Regions from separate parts of the Ectopseudomonas hydrolytica genome, predicted to be linked through region 1. Evidence: predicted binding sites of a transcription regulator. Region 1 holds the regulator's gene; each other region holds the start of a gene.
The links. Region 1 encodes sigma-54, which starts transcription at its own class of promoters, with help from an activator protein. Its sites were predicted from a motif close to ANTGGCATNNANNTTGCTNT; they were not measured.

Region 1 (3,203 bases):
GGCAATACCTTCGAAGGCGAGAAGATCGTCTACGACACCCGTCGCCAGATCGTCAACGCCGGCCGCGCCACTGGCGGCAATGTCAGCACGCCGCGTCCGCGCATCGACATGGTCATCCAGCCGAAGAACAAACCCGCGGACCAGCAGGCAGAGCAGTAATGGCCATTCTCAAAGCCCAACACCTGGCGAAAAGCTACAAGAGCCGCCAGGTCGTGCGCGACGTCAGCCTGAGCATCGAAAGCGGCCAGATCGTCGGCCTGCTTGGCCCCAACGGCGCCGGCAAGACCACCTGCTTCTACATGATCGTCGGCCTGGTACGCGCCGATCAGGGCCGCGTGCTGATCGACGACCTCGACGTCAGCCATCAGCCGATGCACGGTCGCGCCCGTGCCGGCATCGGTTATCTGCCGCAGGAAGCCTCGATCTTTCGCAAGCTGTCGGTGACCGACAACATCATGGCGATCCTTGAGACGCGCAAGGACCTGGACCGCGCCGGGCGTCAGGCAGAGCTGGAGAACCTGCTGCAGGAGTTCCACATCCACCATATCGCCGACAGCCTGGGCATGAGCCTGTCCGGCGGCGAGCGGCGCCGCGTGGAAATCGCCCGCGCCCTGGCCACCAACCCCAAGTTCATCCTGCTCGACGAGCCCTTTGCCGGCGTCGACCCGATCTCGGTGGGCGACATCAAGCAGATCATCCATCACCTCAAGGCCAAGGGCATCGGCATCCTGATCACCGATCACAACGTGCGCGAAACCCTGGATATCTGCGAAACCGCCTATATCGTCAACGATGGCCAGCTGATCGCCGAGGGCGATGCGCAGACCATCCTCGCCAACCAGACGGTGAAAGAGGTTTACCTGGGCCACGAGTTCCGCCTGTAGGCTGCCCGCTGTTTCGCTACAGAAATATGGCAGCCTCTAGGCAAAGCCCAGAAGTTCAGGCATATAATTTGCTTCCTGGCGGCGCTTCGGCGCCCTGATGTGGAAGGCGTAACTCGCCAGTAAATTAAGGTCTGCAATGAAACCATCGCTAGTCCTCAAGATGGGCCAGCAGCTGACGATGACCCCGCAGCTGCAACAGGCTATCCGCCTCCTCCAGTTGTCGACCCTGGACCTGCAACAGGAAATCCAGGAAGCCCTGGAATCCAACCCCATGCTCGAGCGCCAGGAAGACGGCGACGACTTCGACAACAGCGACCCCATGGCCGACGGCGCAGAGAGCGCCCCCCCTTCCCCGGCCAAGGAAGAGAGCTACCAGGAAACCGCGCCGACGGTGGACAACCTGGAAGAGGGCGAATGGGGCGAACGCATCCCCAACGAGCTGCCGGTCGACACCGCCTGGGAAGACATCTACCAGACCAGCGCCAGCAGCCTGCCGAGCAATGACGACGACGAGTGGGATTTCACCACCCGTACTTCCAGCGGCGAGAGCCTGCAGAGCCATCTGCTCTGGCAGCTGAACCTGGCCCCCATGTCGGACAAGGACCGGCTGATCGCCGCCACCCTGATCGACTGCATCAACAACGACGGCTACCTGGAAGAATCGCTCGAAGAAGTCACCGACTCCTTCGACCCCGAGCTGGACATCGAGCTGGACGAAGTGGAAGTGGTGCTGCACCGCATCCAGCAGTTCGAACCCGCCGGCATCGGCGCGCGCAACCTGCGTGAATGCCTGCTGCTGCAACTGCGCCAGCTGCCCGCCAAAACACCCTGGCTCAGTGAAACCCAGCGCGTGGTCAGCGACTATCTGGAACTGCTCGGCAGCCGCGACTACGCCCAGCTGATGCGCCGCACCAAACTCAAGGAAGACGAGCTCAAGCAGGTCATCGACCTGATCCAGCGCCTCAATCCGCGCCCGGGTTCGCAGATCGAATCCAGCGAGCCGGAATACGTGGTGCCGGACGTGATCGTACGCAAGCACAACGACCGCTGGCTGGTGGAACTGAACCAGGAGGCGATGCCGCGCCTGCGCGTCAACCCGCAGTATGCCGGCTTCGTCAAACGCGCCGACTCCAGCGCCGACAACACCTTCATGCGCAATCAGTTGCAGGAGGCGCGCTGGTTCATCAAGAGCCTGCAGAGCCGCAACGAGACGCTGATGAAGGTGGCCACGCAGATCGTCGAGCATCAGCGCGGCTTCCTCGACTATGGCGACGAGGCGATGAAGCCTCTGGTTCTGCACGATATCGCCGAGGCGGTGGGCATGCACGAGTCGACCATCTCACGCGTCACCACACAGAAGTTCATGCACACCCCGCGTGGCATTTACGAGCTGAAATATTTCTTCTCCAGCCATGTCAGCACCTCCGAGGGCGGCGAATGCTCGTCCACCGCGATCCGCGCCATCATCAAGAAACTGGTCGCCGCAGAAAACGCGAAAAAGCCGTTGAGCGACAGCAAGATCGCTGGTTTACTGGAGGCACAAGGCATCCAAGTCGCCCGTCGGACGGTCGCCAAGTACCGCGAGTCCCTCGGCATAGCGCCCTCCAGTGAGCGCAAGCGACTGATGTAGGCCAGATCGACTGGAGACCCCAGGTCCCAGGCCAACGTGTTCCGGCGGCGGGTCGCACATGACCCGTCTCTTACACAAGGCAACAAGGAGAAAGCGGTATGCAAGTCAACATCAGTGGACATCAGCTGGATGTGACCGACGCCCTGCGTGACTATATCGGCGAGAAACTGGGCCGACTGGAACGCCACTTCGACAAGATCACCAACGTTCAGGTGACCATGGAGGTCGAGAAACTCAAGCAGAAGATCGAAGCCACCCTGCACGTCGCCGGCGGCGAAGTCGTCGCCAACGCAGAACACCAGGACATGTACGCAGCCATCGACCTGCTGGCCGACAAACTCGACCGTCAACTCATCAAGCACAAGGAAAAGCAGCTCGAACGCCTGCAAGGCGCCACGGCCCGCTGACATTCCCCATCCATGATCCGACTTGAAAACATCCTGACCCCCGGCCGTTCCCTGGTGAACGTGCCGGGCGGCAGCAAGAAACGCGTGCTCGAACAGATCGCCAACCTGGTGGCGCGCGACCTGCCCGACCTGGACGCCCAGGATATCTTCGAAAGCCTTATCGCCCGCGAGAAGCTCGGTTCCACCGGCTTCGGCAACGGCATCGCCATTCCCCACTGCCGCCTGGCCGGCTGCAGTGCTCCGATCAGCGCCGTGCTGCACCTGGAGACCGCCGTCGACTTC
Region 2 (3,203 bases), 1.1 Mb from region 1:
CGATCGGTTGCTTTGTGATGGCTTCATGGCATCAAAATTGCCGGCATGATCACCCTCCCAGCATGTCGTGCATGGCAATGATCTGTTCGGCCACCTGGATCAGCTTCTGCTGGCGACTCATGGCCTGCCGGCGCATCAGGGTATAGGCCTCCTCTTCGTTGCAGCTCTTCATTTTCATCAGCAGCCCCTTGGCCAGCTCGACGCGCTTGCGCTCGGCCAGCTGGGCGTCGCGCGCCTGCAGTTGGGCGCGCAACGCCTGATCGCTCTCGAAGCGGGCCATGGCCACGTCGAGAATCGGCTGCAGGCGCTGGGCGTGGATGCCCTCGACTATGTAGGCGCTGACACCACTCTGGATCGCCTGGCGCATCACGCCGGGATCGTGCTCGTCGGTGAACATGACGATCGGGCGCGGCTGGTCACGGCTGACCAGTACCACCTGTTCCATCACGTCACGGCCGGGCGACTCGGTGTCGATCAGGATCACGTCGGGGCGTACGGCCTCCACGCGCTCAGGCAGGTCGATGGTCAGCCCGGACTCGTCGATCACCTCGAAGCCGGCTTCGATGAGGGCGGACTTGAGGCGGCCGACCTTCTTCGGGGTGTCGTTGATCAGCAGGATACGCAGCATCGGTGACTCTCCAGAGCGGTTACAGGGCGACGGCGGGGCTGTCGGCCAGGGCGTGGAGGCGAAAGCTGCGGGCGTAGGCGACAGGGTCGCTGCCATCCCAGCAACTGCCGTCCCGCAGCATGGAACTGCGCATCTCCGCGGGGACGGGGATCTTGAGCGCCTCGGCGGCCTGTCGGTAGAGATTCAGTTGCTGCACCTGGCGAGCCACGCCCAGGTAGTCGGGGTCGCTGCGCAGCAGGCCCCAGCGCCGAAACTGGGTCATGAACCACATGGCGTCGGACAGGTAGGGCATGTTCACGGCGCCCTCGCCGTGAAAGCGCAGCGGGTGGGCATCCTGCCAGGCATGCCCCAGGCCATCCTGATACTGGCCGAGAAAGCGCGGAGTGATGACCGAGGCCGGTGCGTCGACGTAATCGCTGCCGCTGAGCAACTGGGCGGTGCTGCGCTTGTTCTCCTCGCTCTGATCGATGAAGCGCGCGGCATCGAGCACCGCCATGATCAGTGCGCGAGCGGTATTGGGATTCTGCTCGGCAAACGCGCGCCTGCAGCCCAGCACCTTTTCCGGATGATCCGGCCAGATCGCCTGGATGGTGGTGACGGTGCAGCCAAGCTGCTCATCGACGGCCTTGGCGGTCCAGGGTTCGCCAACGCAGAAACCGTCGATGCGCTTGGCCACCAGGTGTTCGATCATCTGCGGCGGTGGCACCACCACGCTGTCCACATCGCGCAGCGGGTGGATGCCCTGGCTGGCCAGCCAGTAGTAAAGCCACATGGCATGGGTGCCAGTGGGGAAGGTCTGCGCGAAGGTCAGTCGCGCTTCATTTTGGTGCACATGCTGGTGCAGTGCTTCGCCGCTGGTCACGCCGGCGCTTTGCAGCGTGTGCGACAGGTTGATGCTCTGGCCGTTCTGGTTCAGCCCCATGAGCACCGCCATGTCGGTTGCCGCGGCGCCACCGAGGCCGAGCTGCACGCCGTAGATCAAGCCGTACAGGCTGTGGGCGGCGTCCAGCTCGCCGCTGAGCAGGCGGTCGCGCAGGCCGGCCCAGGAGGCCTGGCGCTGCAGTTTGAGGCTCAGGCCGTACTTCTCGGCGAAGCCCTGGGTGGCGGCCACTATCACCGAGGCGGAGTCGCTCAGGGCCATGAAGCCGATGTTCAGCGCGCTCTTTTCCGGTGCATCGCTGCCGCCGACCCAGGCCAGGGCGTCGCCGCGAGGGATATGCTGTTCGCTCATGTCGCTTCCTTCATCCACGCAATGGGTGTCGAGCCGCCGGCTGGCGTCCGCCTGGCGGCGGAAGGCGCACAAAAAAGGCGTCGTACCGATCACGGCTTTAGAGGCCGAGTTCGAATACGACGCCGTTGTCGTTCGGGCCTTATCCGCCGCCGGAGAGGCTCACTGCCTGGAGAGAAAGCAAGGCATATGCCAGTGCTCAGAACGGTACGCGGTTGGCTGAGGTGTTCAGCGTTCCAGCATCTGTTTCACGTTGCTTTGCGGAATCTGCTGCTTGCGACCTTCGCTGTCGGTGAATTCGAGCATGCCGGTGTCCTTGTCCAGGCGTGGCTTGCCGTCACTGGTCAGCATCTGGCCGTCGGTGGTGGTGATGATGTACTCGCTGCTGCAACCGGCCAGGCCGAACAGGCACAGGGCGGCGATGATCCATGGCTTCATGACGTGCTCCTGAATGGTTGTCGGGGGGCTCCCACTTCGAAAGGTAGACGGTGGCGCAACGGCTGCAAGCCGGATGCGGCCGGGGGCTTTGCGCGCATAAAAAAAAGCCCCGCACTAGGCGGGGCTCTTCTTGCAACGCTGGGATCAGGCCTGAACGACCGGGATCTTGGCGTTGGCCGCGGCTTCACGGAAGTCGGCGATCTGGTCGAAGCTCAGGTAGCGGTAGATGTCGCCAGCCATGCTGTCGATATCCTTCGCGTAGGCCATGTACTCCTCGACGGTCGGCAGCTTGCCGAGAATCGAAGCGACTGCCGCCAGTTCGGCGGAGGCCAGGTACACGTTGGCGCCATCGCCCAGACGGTTCGGGAAGTTACGGGTGGAGGTCGAGACCACGGTGGAGTTGGCAGCCACACGTGCCTGGTTACCCATGCACAGCGAGCAGCCCGGCATCTCCATGCGTGCACCGGCCTTGCCGTAGATGCCGTAGTAGCCTTCTTCGGTCAGCTGGTGCGCGTCCATCTTGGTCGGCGGCGACAGCCACAGACGAGTCGGGATACCGCCCTTGACCTTGTCCAGCAGCTTGCCGGCAGCGCGGAAGTGGCCGATGTTGGTCATGCACGAACCGATGAACACTTCGTCGATCTTGTCGCCGGCCACGGTGGACAGCAGACGGGCGTCGTCCGGGTCGTTCGGGGCGCACAGGACGGGCTCCTTGAGCTCGGCCAGGTCGATTTCGATGACTTCGGCGTACTCGGCGTCCTTGTCGGCTTCCATCAGCACCGGGTTGGCCAGCCAGGCTTCCATCGCCTGGGCACGACGCTCCAGGGTGCGGGCATCGCCGTAGCCTTCGCTGATCATCCAGCGCAGCAGGGTGATGTTGGACTGCAGGTATTCGGCGATGGCCGCTTC
Region 3 (3,203 bases), 2.3 Mb from region 1:
GGTGTGGTCAGCGACCTGCGCATCCAGACCGCGAACCAGGAGCCGCGCGCCACCGCCAACCTGGCCCAGACCTTCAACCTCAACTCCAACAACGTGGTGCCGACTACCGTACCGTTCGATCCGACCGATCCGACTTCGTACAATTCGTCGACCTCGACCAACATCTATGACACGCAGGGCAACTCCCACGTGTTCACCCAGTACTTCGTCAAGACCGGGCCCAACACCTGGACCATGAACGTGCTGATCGATGGGCGAAACCCGGATGATCCGACGCTGACGACTCCTTCGAGTGTCGATCTGCAGTTCACCACTGCCGGTCAGCTGGATATCCCGGCGTTGGTTGGCTCCACCCCCACCGGCTTCACCGTGGCCGCTGACGGCACCATCAGCCTGAGCACCTGGGTACCGGCCGCGCCGGACAACTCGGTACCGCCGGTATGGAGCCCGAACGGGGCCGCGGCCAACGCGGCCGGGATCACCATCGATGTGCGCCAGTCCACCCAGTTCGCCAGCTCCTTCGCGGTCAACCGGGTCAGTCAGGATGGCTATACCACTGGCCAGCTGGCGGGGCTGGAAATCGACGATACCGGGGTGATCTTCGCGCGCTACACCAATGGCCAGTCCAAGGTGCAGGGCCAGGTGGTGCTGGCCAACTTCGCCAACGTGCAGGGTCTCACTCCGGTGGGCAAGACCGCCTGGGTGCAGTCCTTCCAGTCCGGCGAGCCGGTAGTCGGCACACCTCGCGCCGGTACCCTGGGTGCGCTGCAGGCCGGTGCTCTGGAGGACTCCAACGTCGAGCTTTCCGATCAGCTGGTGAACCTGATCGTGGCCCAGCGCAACTACCAGGCCAACGCCAAGACCATCGAAACCGAAAGCGCCATCACCCAGACCATCATCAACCTGCGTTGATGAGGGCACGCTGCACATCCTGCGCGCTGCGGATGTGAGGCGGGTTCGCCGACGGCGGCAAAGCGGCAAGCCAGGCTTGCCGCTTTGCCGTTGCGGAGCCGGCAAAACCTCGCCGCCAGGGTCTCCGCTGTTTTCTCGATTTAATAAAAAGCACTTTTAAATCAGTAGCTTGTAGTGATTTTTAGAGGCTGGCACGGCGCTTGCTGTATTGCTTGCAAAGAGCCAAGGGCCCGTCGCCCACTCGGAGAATCACCATGGACAAGATGCTGTACGTCTCCATGACCGGAGCGCAGAACAACACACTCGCTCTGCGTGCGCATGCCAACAACCTGGCCAACGTTTCCACCTCGGGCTTTCGCCGCGACTTCGAGCAGGCGCGTTCCATGCCGCTGTTCGGCGAAAGCTATCCGGCGCGGGTATTTGCCATGAGCGAGCGGCCGGGCACCGATTTTCGTGCCGGTTCGCTGCAGGAAACCGGCCGCGATCTGGACGTTGCCATCGGCGGCAAAGGTTGGATCGCGGTGCAGGCGCCCGACGGCAGCGAAGCCTATGTGCGTACCGCCAGCCTGAACATCGATGCGCTCGGCGTGCTGCGCACCGGCAATGGCTTGCCGGTCATGGGCAATGCCGGGCCGATTGCCGTGCCGCCGGAGCAGAAGGTGGAGATCGGCCAGGACGGCACCATCAGCATTCGCGCCCTGGGTGAGAACCCCAACGTGCTGGCCGAGGTGGACCGCATCAAGCTGGTCAACCCGGATCCGAAGAGCCTGGAGAAGGGCGCCGACGGCCTGATCCGGGTCAAGGGCCAGCCCGAGGTGGAGGCCGATGCCACGGTGCAGGTGACTTCGGGCTTCCTCGAGGCGAGCAACGTCAACGCCGTGGAAGAAATGACCGCCATCCTTTCCCTGTCCCGCCAGTTCGAGCTGTCGGTAAAGATGATGCGCACCGCCGAAGACAACGCCTCGGCCATGGCGCGGGTTTTGCAAATTAGCTAATTACCAGCACGCGGCGCCGTAAAACCGGCACCCGAGGAGAATCGATATGCTTCCGGCACTGTGGGTCAGCAAGACCGGTCTGTCCGCCCAGGACATGAACCTGACCACCATTTCCAACAACCTGGCCAACGTCGCGACCACCGGCTTCAAGCGCGATCGCGCTGAGTTCGAGGATCTGCTGTATCAGATCCGTCGCCAGCCGGGTGGCCAGTCCAGCCAGGACAGCGAACTGCCGTCCGGCCTGCAGCTGGGTACCGGTGTACGCGTGGTCGGCACGCAGAAGATCTTCACCGCCGGCAGTCTGCAGACCACCGAGCAGCCGCTGGACATGGCGATCAATGGCCGCGGCTTCTTCCAGATCCTGCAGCCGGACGGCACCGTCTCCTATACCCGCGACGGCAGCTTCCACCTCAACTCCGACGGCCAGATCGTGACCTCCCAGGGGTTCGCCCTGGAGCCGGCCATCGTGCTGCCGAACGAGGTGCGCACCTTCACCGTCGGCGAGGACGGCACCGTCTCGGTGACCACCGCTGGCAATCCGCAGCCGCAGATCATCGGCAACATCCAGCTGGCCGACTTCGTCAACCCGGCCGGCCTTGAAGCCATCGGCAACAACCTGTTCCTGGAGACCGGTTCCAGCGGCGCGCCGCAGGTGGGCAACCCGGGCCTCAATGGCCTCGGCACCACCCTGCAGAACACCCTGGAAAACTCCAACGTCAGCGTGGTGGAAGAACTGGTGAACATGATCACCACCCAACGCGCCTATGAAATGAACTCCAAGGTGATTTCCACCGCCGATCAGATGCTGTCCTTCGTGACGCAGAACCTCTGATCCTTTTGACTCTGTTGTGAACGCCGCGAGGTAGTGGTTATGAACCGGCAAGTTTTCTGTTTCCCCCTGTTGGCTGGCCTGCTGCTCAGCACTGGCTGCGTGGCGCCGACAGCCAAGCCGGACGACCCTTATTACGCGCCGGTGCTGCCGCGCACGCCGCTGCCGGCTGCGCAGAACAACGGCTCGATCTACCAGGCCGGCTTCGAGAATGGTCTGTACGACGACCGCAAGGCGTTCCGTGTCGGTGACATCATCACCATCACCCTCAACGAGCGTACCCAGGCCAGCAAGAACGCCAACAGCAACATCCAGAAGGACAGTTCGGGTGCCATCGGCGCGCCCAACCTGTTCGGCATGGCGGTAACGCCGGACAACCCGCTGCGCAGCCTCGGCGCGCTGGGCATGAACAACCCCAACCTGAGCCTGGAGGCCAACTGGAACGCTCAGCGCGAAGCCAGCGGTTC
Region 4 (3,203 bases), 1.6 Mb from region 1:
CCAAGAGGCCGATCGGCAGCCAGGCCAGCGGCGAGACCGGACGCAACAGGCTGATGATCGGCGCCAGCATGCCGGCCAGGAAGGCGAAGCGGCCGATGGCGAAGCCCAGGGGAATGCCCACCAGCGCGGCGAGGCCGAAGCCGACGCCGACGCGGCCAAGCGAGTTGAGGATGTTCCAGCCGATGCCCATGTCGTTGGGGCCGTTGTCGTAGAAAGGGTCGGCGAACAGCACCAGGGCGGCCTGCCAGGTGCTCAAAGGCCCGGGCAGGCCCTCGCTGTACTGCGCCAGCAGCGACCAGAAGCCGATGAAGGCGAGGATACCCAGCAGCGGAGCGATGCCGGCCTTGAACAGCGTGGCGAGGGTTTGCGCGTCGGGTAGCCGCGTCGCAAGGCTTGCGCGCGGCTTGGCGACTGGGGGTAATGGCGTTTTCAGGGGCGCATTCATGGTCACCTCCGATCAGGCTTTGATGGCGAAGGAATCGGCATAGGCGGCCGGGTTGCTGCCGTCCCAGACCACACCGTCGATCAGTGTGCTGCTGCGCAACGGGCTGCTTGGCACCGCCAGTTTCAGCGCGCCGGCGGCCTCAGCGTAGAGCGCGGTCTGGTTGATCTGCGCAGCCACGGCGGCGTAATCCGGTGCGTCCTTGAGCAGGCCCCAGCGCTTGAACTGGGTGAGGAACCACATGCCGTCGGAGTGATAGGGGAAGTTGACGCTGCCGTCCTTGCAGAAGGCCATGGCGTGCTCGTCCTTCCAGTTGTTGCCCAGGCCATCTTCATACTGCGCAAGGAAGCGTGGCTCGATCACCTGCACCGGGGCGTTGACGTAGGCCTTGCCGGAAATCAGCTTGGCGGTGCTCTTGCGGTTCTCCTCGCTGGCCTCGATGAAGCGGCTGGCGTCGAGAATGGCCATGATCAGCGCGCGCGCTGCGTTGGGATACTGCTCGATAAAGGCGCGGGTGGTGCCGAGCACCTTCTCCGGGTGGTCCGGCCAGATCTGCTGGGTGGTGGTGGCGGTGAAGCCGATTTTGTCGAAGATCGCCCGCGCGCCCCAGGGTTCGCCGACGCAGAAGCCGTCCATGTTGCCGACGCGCATGTTGGCGACCATCTGCGGTGGTGGCACGACGATGGTCTTCACGTCGCTCATGGGGTTGATGCCCAGGCTGGCGAGCCAGTAGTACAGCCACATGGCGTGGGTGCCGGTGGGGAAGGTCTGGGCGAAGGTCAGCGGGTTGCCGCCTTTCTTCACGTGCTCGGCCAGTTGCGCGCCGTTGGTCACACCGGCGTCGCGCAACTGTTTGGAAAGCGTGATGGCCTGGCCGTTCTGGTTCAGGCCCATGAGCACCGCCATGTCCTTCTGCGGGCCGGCCAGGCCGAGCTGGGCGCCGTACATCATGCCGTAAAGCACATGGGCAGCGTCCAGTTCGCCGGTGTTGAGCTTGTCGCGCACGCCGGCCCAGGAGGCCTCCTTGCTCGGGTTGATGGTCAGGCCATATTTCTCGCCGAAACCCTGTGTCGCGGCTACCACCACCGAGGCGCAATCGGTCAGTGGAATGAAGCCAACCGTCAGCGCGGCCTTCTCCGGTGCGTCGGAGCCGGCGGCCCAGGCCGCGCTGCGCAGCGAAGCGGGGGCGGACAGGCCGAGCGCGGCGATACCGCTCACGGCGCCGGCCAGGGCGATGGATTGCTTGAGGAAGTTGCGGCGGCTGGTGTCCAGCGGCTTGTTCGAATCACGATCGGTCATGGGTCTAATCCTTGTCAGGCGCATAAACAAAAACGGCGTACGCCAGGCCACCTCAAATGAGAGGGAGGTGACCTGACGGACGCCGTTGTCCGTGATCCTCGGCCCGCCGCCGTTGGCGTGCTACGCAGGATGGTTGACAGTGACTTAGCAAGGGGCTTGCCAGCTTTCACGTATAACAGCCGAGCAGCACCATGCGGCGCCTGGCAGGTAGAGGCTGGATACAAGCCGGCCAGCAGCTAACCGTTTTTAATCAAGAAGTTGCAGATGCTTGTTGAGGTCGATTGACAGCATGCGCGGCGAGCGAGCGCGCGGCTCGCCCTGCATGTTTCTGAGCCAATGCCGTGCATGGGCAGGCGACGCTGAGCCTTTTTGGTTCGCCTGGAAGGCTCAGGAAGCCGGTTGAACGCGCGCCTCCTCGACGAAATCGCGCAGCCAGCGCAGCACTTCGACGGCTTCCCAGCGGGCCGGATCGAACAATGCATAGGCCAGCCCCTGGTAGCCGACCACGTCCAGCTGGCGGTGGTAGCCGGCGCGCTGCAGCAGGGCCTCGATCTCGGCGAAGCAGGTATTGAAGTGCTGACGATTGAAGGGGGTGCGGCTCTCGGTGACGATGCCCTCGAGCTGCAGCTCCTCGACCATCTCGCGCACCCGCTCCAGCGGCATGCGGTTCACCCGGTGTTTCAACTGCAGTACGTCCAGCATGGTAGCGCTCCTGTGCAAAAGGTCATTTACCTGTGATGCCAAGCCTAATCTAAAAATACTGTACAAATAAACAGTATTGAGGAATAGTAAGGCCACTGCAGACCTGTCCGCCCGCAAGACGGGCGCCTTGCGAGAGGAGAATTGGCAATGCAACAGATGCTGATGACGATTGTGCTATCGGTCTTCCTGTACGGCTGCGCTCAGCCCCAGGTCGAGCGACCGCAGGCCAATGGCGCGTACCTGGTGATCGAGGGCGAGCAGGCCTGGGCCGTGCTGGTGTCCGATGGTCGCAGAGTGGAGGAGGTTGGCCGGGTGCTGGATGTGATTCGCCTACCCAGCCATCATTCCAACATCGCCGCCAGTTACGTGATCGACACCCCCAACTGCGGCAAGCTGCAATGGCTGACCGAGCGACATGGCGCCGCGGAGGGTGAAACCACGCTGCTGCCCGCCGCCTTCAACGAACAACTGGGCAACCCCAACTGCGTATTGAACCAGGGGCTCAGCCGGGCCTGGACGGCGCTGGACTATTCCGGCTGAGCGCAGCGCGCCCCGACATTCGACAGCCGAGACGCGCAAAGAAAAAAGCGCCGCGACCTTAACGGAAGCGGCGCTTTTCATTTATGCGTCAGCGCGTGCTTACAGCAGGTGTTGCTTGTCCATCTCGATGGCGGCGTCGAGGGTTTCCAGCAGCGCCTTGCGCACCTTCAGCTTGGTGTTCTTGTGCGCGGTCATGTTGATCTTCTTCATCTGCTGCGCC

Region 2: L1F06_RS09875 (CmpA/NrtA family ABC transporter substrate-binding protein) is a predicted target of sigma-54. The motif match lies at 2,034-2,053, and genes of this name have one in related genera.
Region 3: L1F06_RS15140 (flagellar basal body rod protein FlgF) is a predicted target of sigma-54. The motif match lies at 1,100-1,119, and genes of this name have one in related genera.
Region 4: L1F06_RS12245 (CmpA/NrtA family ABC transporter substrate-binding protein) is a predicted target of sigma-54. The motif match lies at 1,886-1,905, and genes of this name have one in related genera.

Annotation. Positions count from the first base shown of each region.
Region 1 is NZ_CP099397.1:992,054-995,256, reverse strand. It holds gene lptA (lipopolysaccharide transport periplasmic protein LptA) at 1-159, shown strand, start outside; gene lptB (LPS export ABC transporter ATP-binding protein) at 159-884, shown strand; gene L1F06_RS04475 (RNA polymerase factor sigma-54) at 1,021-2,514, shown strand; gene hpf (ribosome hibernation-promoting factor, HPF/YfiA family) at 2,613-2,921, shown strand; gene ptsN (PTS IIA-like nitrogen regulatory protein PtsN) at 2,934-3,203, shown strand, end outside.
Region 2 is NZ_CP099397.1:2,139,296-2,142,498, forward strand. It holds gene L1F06_RS09870 (ANTAR domain-containing response regulator) at 50-628, opposite strand; gene L1F06_RS09875 (CmpA/NrtA family ABC transporter substrate-binding protein) at 648-1,859, opposite strand; gene L1F06_RS09880 (YgdI/YgdR family lipoprotein) at 2,085-2,294, opposite strand; gene acnB (bifunctional aconitate hydratase 2/2-methylisocitrate dehydratase) at 2,439-3,203, opposite strand, start outside.
Region 3 is NZ_CP099397.1:3,255,487-3,258,689, reverse strand. It holds gene flgE (flagellar hook protein FlgE) at 1-912, shown strand, start outside; gene L1F06_RS15140 (flagellar basal body rod protein FlgF) at 1,167-1,907, shown strand; gene flgG (flagellar basal-body rod protein FlgG) at 1,954-2,739, shown strand; gene flgH (flagellar basal body L-ring protein FlgH) at 2,779-3,203, shown strand, end outside.
Region 4 is NZ_CP099397.1:2,642,009-2,645,211, reverse strand. It holds gene ntrB (nitrate ABC transporter permease) at 1-445, opposite strand, end outside; gene L1F06_RS12245 (CmpA/NrtA family ABC transporter substrate-binding protein) at 458-1,741, opposite strand; gene L1F06_RS12240 (hypothetical protein) at 2,129-2,443, opposite strand; gene L1F06_RS12235 (hypothetical protein) at 2,591-2,983, shown strand; gene L1F06_RS12230 (crotonase/enoyl-CoA hydratase family protein) at 3,083-3,203, opposite strand, start outside.